DNA from 4 places in the Neorhizobium petrolearium genome. Region 3 is predicted to be linked to each of the others. Evidence: predicted binding sites of a transcription regulator. Region 3 holds the regulator's gene; each other region holds the start of a gene.
What was found. Region 3 encodes HrcA, which represses chaperone genes, less so after heat shock. Its sites were predicted from a motif close to GTTAGCACTCNCNNNNNGNGAGTGCTAAC; they were not measured.

Region 1 (2,202 bases), on a different replicon from region 3:
CCTCAGGAACGGGCGCATCTTCCTCGACTACTTGCGCAATGACCGCATGGCAACGGCAGTGGCGCCGCTGTCGCCGCGCGCCAGACCAGGCGCGACCGTGTCCATGCCGCTGACCTGGGCGCAGGTGAAGTCCGATCTCGACCCAAAGCGTTTCACCATCCGCACCGTGCCGGTACTACTGGCGAAGACAAGCGCATGGCAGGACTATCACGATGGTCAACGGTCGCTAGAACAGGCGATCAAGCGGCTGGCGAAGGAGATGAAACACGCGGCCTGATCAGTGCACAGCCATGCTCACCAGCGGGTAAGGATGAACTGTCTTGAACTGCGCGATCATCGCTGTGGCTTGCTGCAGCACACGCTCTGCATTTTGCGCATCGTCGCGCGCCAACTCGTCAGCATTGATGCGAAGCGCCTGCGCCATATTGGCGGAAAGCGCGGCAAAATGCTTGTTACCTTCGACAAAAGCTTCACGCGCTGTGCGCTCGAGGACCCGGGCAACGTCTACAAATACCTCTTCCCGTTCCTCAATGCTGAGGTCATTGCCAATGTTGATTTTCTCTTCCATTCCCGATCTCACTCCGAATAGACGTGCGATAGCGACCGAGCTCATCAAGCCTCGGCCGCGAAAGAGCTAGGGAAGGAAAAATCCGGATTCAAGACCTCAATGGAGCTTGAACTCGCCTTCGACACGGCGCCATTCGTTTGGCCCGATCAGACGCTGATGGGTGTAACGGACGGAATGCAAAGGGCCATCGAGACTCTCCTGCCAAAAGTCCAGGAACTTGTGCATTTCGGGAAAATCGGGAGCCAGATCGTAGTCCTGCCAAACATAGGTCTGCAGCACGGATTCGAAATCAGGAATGCGGTAGAGGATGTGAGCGGTGGTAAGACCGTAGCCGTTGAGCTGACGTTCCAGATCCGATGAAAATCGCATGCTTCATCTCCGTTTCATGACACTCTGAAGGTGGCGCAAAATTTCGCGGCCATCAACGGATTTTCCAACGCTGGACGCCACTTTGTTGTTCCTTTCCAGCATGTTAGCAGCATGAGATCGTGAGTGCTAATTTTTTCGTTTCGCCCTCTTGAAATCGAAAAATCTCAAAACCAGATCATTTCGCGCAAAAAGCTCGAAGAGAGGTTTTGCACCCGCCCGGACTGGTCATCCGGTCCGGCCAGGGGGAACAACGTCATCATTGTTTGTCCATTGGAGGAAAACATGTCGTTCCGACCGCTTCATGATCGCATTCTCGTCCGCCGGGTCGAATCCGAAGAAAAGACCAAAGGCGGCATCATCATCCCCGACACCGCCAAGGAGAAGCCGCAGGAAGGCGAGGTCATCGCCGTGGGTCCCGGTGCCCGCAATGAGGCCGGCCAGATCCAGGCGCTGGACGTCAAGGTCGGCGATCGCATCCTGTTCGGCAAATGGTCCGGCACCGAGATCAAGATCAACGGCGAAGATCTGCTGATTATGAAGGAAAGCGACGTCATGGGCATTGTCGAAGCCCAGGCCGAGCAGAAAAAGGCCGCCTGAACCATTCATCCACGACCATCAGTCAGATAGCTGCCTATTGAGGAGTTAAAGAAATGGCTGCGAAAGAAGTCAAGTTTCACACCGATGCCCGTGAGCGCATGCTGCGTGGGGTCGATGTGCTCGCCAATGCGGTGAAGGTCACCCTCGGCCCGAAGGGCCGCAACGTCGTGATCGACAAGTCCTTCGGCGCGCCGCGCATCACCAAGGATGGCGTATCGGTCGCCAAGGAAATCGAGCTGGAAGACAAGTTCGAAAACATGGGCGCCCAGATGCTGCGCGAAGTGGCATCGAAGACCAACGACCTTGCCGGCGACGGTACGACGACCGCCACCGTTCTGGCCCAGGCGATCGTCAAGGAAGGCGCGAAAGCGGTTGCCTCCGGCATGAACCCGATGGACCTGAAGCGCGGCATTGATCTTGCCGTCGATGCCGTCGTCAAGGAACTGAAGAACAACGCCCGGAAGATCACCAGCAATTCCGAAATCGCCCAGGTCGGCACCATCTCGGCCAATGGCGATTCCGAGATCGGCCGCTATCTCGCCGAAGCCATGGAGAAGGTCGGCAACGAAGGCGTCATCACCGTCGAGGAAGCAAAGACCGCCGAAACCGAACTCGAAGTCGTCGAAGGCATGCAGTTCGACCGCGGCTATCTCAGCCCGTATTTCGTC
Region 2 (2,202 bases), on a different replicon from region 3:
CGCAACGGCGCTGGCGTCGAAACGCTCCTGAACGATGGCGGCCGCCTTCGCGTCAGCCGTCAGCCGCTCGCCCTGCCCGCTGCGCAACACGACATAACCCTCGACCTTCAGCGATCCGTCGTTTCGGGTTTCGACAGAGTAAGCGTAGCGTCGATCACCAAAGCCACTGCTGACAATGTCCCGCACCTGCTCATGCGGGTTCGAGCCGCCGGAAACGCTCACCTCGACGCTAAACGCGCCGATATCGCGGCTCTCGGTCCTGTTTTGGAAAAGGTGATTCCAATCGCCACGGAGACGCGCCAGCTCCTCACGGCCACGCAACGTCTCGCCGTTTTCGTTCTCAACCTTCAGCTCCCCCCCTCTGGAAACATAGTTGAGCATCGAGCCGACGCGGGCGCCACCACCGTAGGAAGCCAGTTTGACAACTGCTGGCTGGCTCCCTTTGGCAACGCTTGCAAGACGAACGTCCATTGATCGCATAGCACCCGAACCGGCAGCCATCGTCCTCGAAGGCGATGACACGTTGAATGCCGATGTCCTCACCCCTCCCCTAGATCCCGACCCGCCTTTAGACATCCCAACCTGGTGCTGCAGATTCTTCAGTCTCTTCTCAAGCTCTTCCTCGACAGCCCTCCCACGGCCGCCGAGCGTCATTTCGTGCAATAGCGCCGCGCGCCTTTGCTCCCATTCGCTTGTGAAAGTGCCGAAAAAGAACTCCACGGCCTACACCTCGCCTCGGCGCTCATGCCCGGCACGGCGCGAAAGTGTCCGCAGCTCACTCATTACAGCCGCCTGAATCCGCTGGACGTTGCCAAGGTTGATGTCCAGCTCTGAGGGATGGACACCCTTTCCTGCATTCAGGGAGCGGGCTACCTGATTCAAATTGATGCCGATCATCCGCATGTCTTCGAGCAACGCGGCCATGATCAACCTGTCTTCCGCAGTCAGAATGGGTCGAACGCCAGCACCCTCGAGGAGCAGCGAACGGAAAAAAGCAGACACACTCATACCGGCCGACTTGGCCGCTTCTTCGATGGCCGAATGCTCTGCATCGCTGACGCGCACGTTGATTAGACGCCCCTTGCGTTGCTTGGCTGTCGGCACTTCGATTGTGTCCTCACTCATCAATCAACTAGGCCTTCCCGGAGCTTTGCGACCCTCATCGTGGGCTTGTCCCACGATCGCAATGCAATATGTAAAACATCTTTGCGTATCCTGCCACCCATGCCACCCACCCATGCCACCCATGACCTAAAGCACTACCCCATAATTTCAATCAAATTTCACCTCTCGACTGGCTCCGTTTCGCTTCGCACTCTTTCCGTTGGAACGCTCACCAGGGTTCACCGCCAAAACCGCTTCTGAAGGCCTTCGTCTGTCCCTCGTACTCAGGCGAAAGGGACGCTTCGCTCTTCGCCCTTGCGCCCTCCGTGCGAGCGCCAAAGACGGCCTCACGCGGCTCCGGGGTCACCACTCGACCCAGACAATTGTAAAAGCCACACGACCAACCCGTGTGGCTTTATTGATGTCTAGCAGGGTGTGATCACACGCACGTTTTGATCTTAACCCGCGTGTTTTCACATGGTAGGTTCTCTTCGATGTGAAGATCTTAACGACGATACTAATGTTCCGATCGAACACACGTCGGACCGCTAGGGGACGGGTTGAAGTCTTAGACAGGAAGTGGATTGTGAAATGGCAATTTGCATGTCGCTGGTAAGCGGCAAGGGCGGCGCGGGGAAGACGACCGCCGTAATCCTGATCGCCGGGGAATATGCGCTTCAAGGTAAGCAAGTGCTTTTGGTTGATGCAGACGGACGACAAAACCTGAATGAGTGGTGGTCCCGTTCAGAGGCGAAGGACAACAGGCCAGACGGCATTGAGCTTCGAACGGCGGTAACTAACGCATCACTTCAGCATATTCTGGAGAACGAAACCGCCGGGTTTGACGTCGTGTTAATAGACTCCCCTGGGCAAGACACCGTGCTACGGGACACGATCATCGCCGGCTCGGACATCGTTATGACCCCGATCCAGCCAAACCAAGACGAGATCCTTGCTGCCGGCCAGGCAGCAATGGACGTGGCTGACACCTGCGATCGTACCGGGCGAAACATTCCACATCTCAACTTCAGAACCCGGATCACTCTCCCCGGCCGCTCACTGGAAGCTTACCGCCTGATCCGCCCCTTCATCGCGAAC
Region 3 (2,202 bases):
GGTGGTGTCCGGTATTTCGAACATGGCCTGATGGAAGTGCGGATCGAACTTCTGGCCTTCCGCCTCGATCCTCTTCACGCCATGGCGTTCCAGCGCCGACAACATGGAGCGCTCGGTCATTTCAACGCCTTCCAGAAGCGTCGTCAGCGTGGCATCGGCCCCAGCGCGCATTTCGGTCGGCACGGCATCCAGCGCACGGCGGAGGTTATCCGAAACGGCTAGCATATCGCGGGCGAAGCCCGCGACCGAATAGGACTTGGCGTCCTTCACGTCGCGCTCGGTGCGGCGGCGCAGGTTATCCATCTCGGCGGCAAGCCGCAGGAAGCGGTCACGCAGTTCGGCATTCTCCGCCTTCAGCACGCCCAGGGGATCGGTCGTCTGGCCTGCATCCGGGGCCGGCGCTTCGGCGGCGTTCTGATTGGCCGCGTCCTCAAGAGCAGACGCCACGGCTTCCGTCGTATTTTCGGCGGCAGTTGTGTCAGGTCCGTTCTTCTTGGTTTCGTCGGTCATGACGGTCTCCAGTTATTCTTTGCTTAGATTTCCGGGCTTCGATTTGTGCCCGATATCGAGGTTTAAGATGGAAAAATCAAGGCTTGGCGGAAACTCGGGCGCCGGAAGCTTCCCTCTTCAGCGCGACAGCCTTGCGAGAAGCTGGGCGGTGTAGTCCACCATCGGCACAATACGGGAGTAATTGAGCCGCGTCGGACCAATGACGCCGACAGCGCCTATGATATGATCCTCGCCGTCGCGATAGGGCGCCACAATGAGCGAGGAACCGGAAAGCGAAAAGAGCTTGTTCTCCGAGCCGATGAAGATACGCACACCCGGCCCTCTCTCGGCGAGTTCAAGAATTTCGATCAGACTGTCCTTCTTTTCGAGATCGTCGAAAAGAAGGCGCAAACGATCCAGATCGGCTGAATCGTCGAGGCCCTGAAGAAGGTTGGCGCGGCCGCGAACAATGAGCTGGCTCGGCTTGCCTTCCTCATTGTCCCCCGACCAGACGGCCAGCCCTCGCTCGACGAGCTCCTGCGAGAGAGTATAAAGCTCTCCCTGCACCTGGTCCTTAAGCCTCGTAAGCTCATTGCGCAGTTCCGGCAGCGTCTGACCGGTCAGATGCGCATTCAGGAAATTCGCCGCTTCCGTGAGCTGTGACGAAGTCACGCCGGCGGGCAGCTCGATGATGCGGTTCTCCACCTGATTGTGATCGCCGACCAGCACGGCAAGCGCCTTGGTGGGCTCCAGCCGGATGAATTCCACATGCTTGAGGACAGGGTCGCTCTTCGTGGTGATGACGAGACCGGCGCCGCGCGACATGCCGGACAGCATGAGGCTTGCTTCCGCCATCAGGCTCTCCATCGGCTGGTCGCGGTCACCCGGCCGGATCTGCCGTTCGATCGTGGCGCGTTCCTCATCAGAAAGATTGCCGACCTGCATGAAGGCATCGACGAAGAACCGAAGGCCCGATTGGGTCGGCAGCCGGCCGGCGCTGACATGCGGCGAATAGATCAGGCCGAGTTCTTCGAGGTCGCTCATCACGTTGCGCACGGATGCCGGCGACAGCGACATCGGCAGGAGCCGCGACAGATTGCGGGAACCAAGCGGCTCACCGGTTTCGAGATAGCTTTCGACAACGCGACGGAAAATTTCCCGCGAGCGATCGTCGAGCACAGAGCCGCTGTCCCTACCCGTCGGTCTCGAAAACCCCATTTATTCCTTCACCGTGCCGTTGATCTGCTATGAAAATATAGTCATTCCTCCGGCTATCGCAAAAGGGAAAATCGGATGACCCATTTCCCTCGCATGACAGACGACAAACGCCCTTTTCCTGCAGGATCGCCGCCCGAATATCAAGATTCGCAATTCCAGACGGAAAACCGCTTCGCACTTTTCCTGGAATTGGCTGGAATTTTCAGATTTCGCAATTCCGGACGGAAAACCGCTTCGCACTTTTCCTGGAATTGCTTTAGAAGGCTGAAACCGAAATCCAGGGAGTGGCGAATGCGGCCTTCAGGCAGACAGATAAACCAGATGCGCAAGGTTTCGTTCGAGCGCAATTTCTCCAAGCATGCGGAAGGCTCCTGCCTCGTCAAATTTGGCGACACACATGTGCTCTGCACCGCGAGCCTTGAAGAAAAGACACCGCCATGGCTGCGCAATTCCGGCAAGGGCTGGGTGACCGCCGAATACGGCATGCTGCCGCGC
Region 4 (2,202 bases), 420 kb from region 3:
GACGATCGTGGTGTTTTCCTTGGAGATCGAAACCTTCTTGGCACGGCCGAGCATGTCGATGGTGACGTTTTCGAGCTTGATGCCGAGGTCTTCGGAGATGACAGTGCCGCCGGTCAGGATGGCAATGTCTTCCAGCATGGCCTTGCGGCGATCGCCGAAGCCCGGAGCCTTGACGGCAGCGATCTTGAGGCCGCCACGCAGCTTGTTGACGACGAGCGTTGCGAGCGCTTCGCCTTCGACGTCTTCAGCGATGATGAGGAGCGGCTTGCCGGTCTGAACGACGGCTTCGAGAACCGGGAGCATCGCCTGGAGGTTGGAGAGTTTCTTCTCGTGCAGGAGGATGAAGGCATCTTCCAGGTCAGCAACCATCTTTTCCGGGTTGGTGACGAAGTAGGGCGAGAGATAGCCGCGGTCGAACTGCATGCCTTCGACGACTTCGAGTTCGGTCTCGGCGGTCTTGGCTTCTTCAACCGTGATGACGCCTTCGTTGCCGACCTTCTGCATGGCTTCGGCAATGTCGAGGCCGATCTGGCGCTCGCCGTTGGCGGAGATCGTGCCGACCTGGGCGACTTCTTCCGAAGTGTTGATCTTCTTGGCCTTGGCCTGGAGATCAGCGACGACGGCCTTGACGGCGAGGTCGATGCCGCGCTTCAGGTCCATCGGGTTCATGCCGGCTGCAACGGCCTTGGCGCCTTCGCGAACGATGGCCTGGGCAAGAACGGTTGCGGTCGTGGTGCCGTCACCGGCGATGTCGTTGGTCTTCGAAGCGACTTCGCGGACCATCTGGGCGCCCATGTTCTCGAACTTGTCTTCCAGTTCGATTTCCTTGGCGACGGAAACGCCGTCCTTGGTGATGCGCGGCGCGCCGAAGGACTTGTCGATCACGACGTTGCGACCCTTCGGGCCGAGCGTGACCTTCACTGCGTCAGCGAGAATGTCGACGCCACGCAGCATCTTTTCACGCGCGGTGCGGCCGAATTTGACTTCTTTAGCTGCCATTTTTGAGAACTCCTGAAACGGGTGTCAGAGAATTTCGGAAAACACGACCGGCCGAAATCAGCCGATGATGCCCATGATGTCGGTTTCCTTCATGATCAGAAGGTCTTCGCCGTTGATCTTGACTTCCGTGCCGGACCACTTGCCGAAGAGAACGCGGTCGCCGACCTTGACGTCGAGCGCGGCGATCTTGCCGGACTCGTCGCGGGCGCCGGGGCCGACGGCGACGATTTCGCCTTCAGCGGGCTTTTCCTTGGCGGTGTCCGGAATGATGATGCCGCCTCTGGTCTTTTCTTCAGACTCGACGCGGCGAACGACGACGCGATCGTGCAGGGGGCGGAAATTGGTGCTTGCCATTGTCTAATCCCTCGATCAAATGACATTGACGGATCGCAAGATCCGTATCGCTTGGCTGTTGGCACTCACCTTGCGGGAGTGCTAACGAGGGTCGAGATAAGTGGGGCCGGCGATTGAGTCAAGGACGAAGCTGAAATTTTAAAGGCGGTCCCGCCTGCCGGTTGAAAACAAGCTTAATGGATAAGCCGGGCCATGGTGCGGCGCAAAAATGACACCAGCGTGTCGTCGCGGCGCAACGGGAGCTTTTTGCTTGTAATCTTTTCGGCGGTTTGCCATGTCACCGGGGACTTGGAGTGACAGGACGGACATATGGCAAAGCGCATCGGCAGTTTGAGCGAAGTGATCGGCGGCTACGACGTCGTTCTTTCCGACGTCTGGGGCGTCGTGCACAATGGCGTCGATGCCTTCCAGCACTCCTGCAAGGCGCTTGCCGAGGCGCGGGAGGCCGGCGCGACAGTCGTGTTGATCACCAATTCGCCGCGTCCGGCGCCGGGCGTCATCCAGCAGATGCGCGCGCTCGGCGTGCCGGACGGGACCTATGACCGTATTGTCACCTCCGGCGACGTGACGCGCCATCTGATTGCCGAAGGGCCGAAAAAGGTCTTCCTGCTCGGCCCCGAACGCGACATGCCGCTGTTTGACGGGCTCGACGTCGAGGCCGTTTCGGCAGAGGACGCGGACTGCATCGTCTGCACCGGTTTTTTCGACGACGAGAAGGAAGTGCCGGAGGACTACACCGACCTCCTGACCGCCTTCGTCAAGCGCGACGTGCCGTTCATCTGCGCCAACCCCGACCTCGTGGTCGAGCGCGGCCACCGCATCATCCCCTGTGCCGGTGCGGTCGCCGCC

Region 1: groES (co-chaperone GroES) is a predicted target of HrcA. The motif match lies at 1,040-1,068, and genes of this name have one in related genera.
Region 2: QEO92_RS32865 (DUF6290 family protein) is a predicted target of HrcA. The motif match lies at 1,309-1,337, and genes of this name have one in related genera.
Region 4: groES (co-chaperone GroES) is a predicted target of HrcA. The motif match lies at 1,411-1,439, and genes of this name have one in related genera.

Annotation. Positions count from the first base shown of each region.
Region 1 covers NZ_CP123002.1:143,097-145,298, forward strand. The annotation lists gene ligD (DNA ligase D) at 1-277, shown strand, start outside; gene QEO92_RS31875 (hypothetical protein) at 278-568, opposite strand; gene QEO92_RS31880 (usg protein) at 665-937, opposite strand; gene groES (co-chaperone GroES) at 1,220-1,534, shown strand; gene groL (chaperonin GroEL) at 1,588-2,202, shown strand, end outside.
Region 2 covers NZ_CP123002.1:330,466-332,667, reverse strand. The annotation lists gene QEO92_RS32870 (relaxase/mobilization nuclease domain-containing protein) at 1-720, opposite strand, end outside; gene QEO92_RS32865 (DUF6290 family protein) at 724-1,125, opposite strand; gene QEO92_RS32860 (ParA family protein) at 1,708-2,202, shown strand, end outside.
Region 3 covers NZ_CP123000.1:4,954-7,155, reverse strand. The annotation lists gene grpE (nucleotide exchange factor GrpE) at 1-510, opposite strand, end outside; gene hrcA (heat-inducible transcriptional repressor HrcA) at 628-1,707, opposite strand; gene rph (ribonuclease PH) at 1,999-2,202, shown strand, end outside.
Region 4 covers NZ_CP123000.1:421,807-424,008, forward strand. The annotation lists gene groL (chaperonin GroEL) at 1-999, opposite strand, end outside; gene groES (co-chaperone GroES) at 1,057-1,353, opposite strand; gene QEO92_RS02205 (TIGR01459 family HAD-type hydrolase) at 1,663-2,202, shown strand, end outside.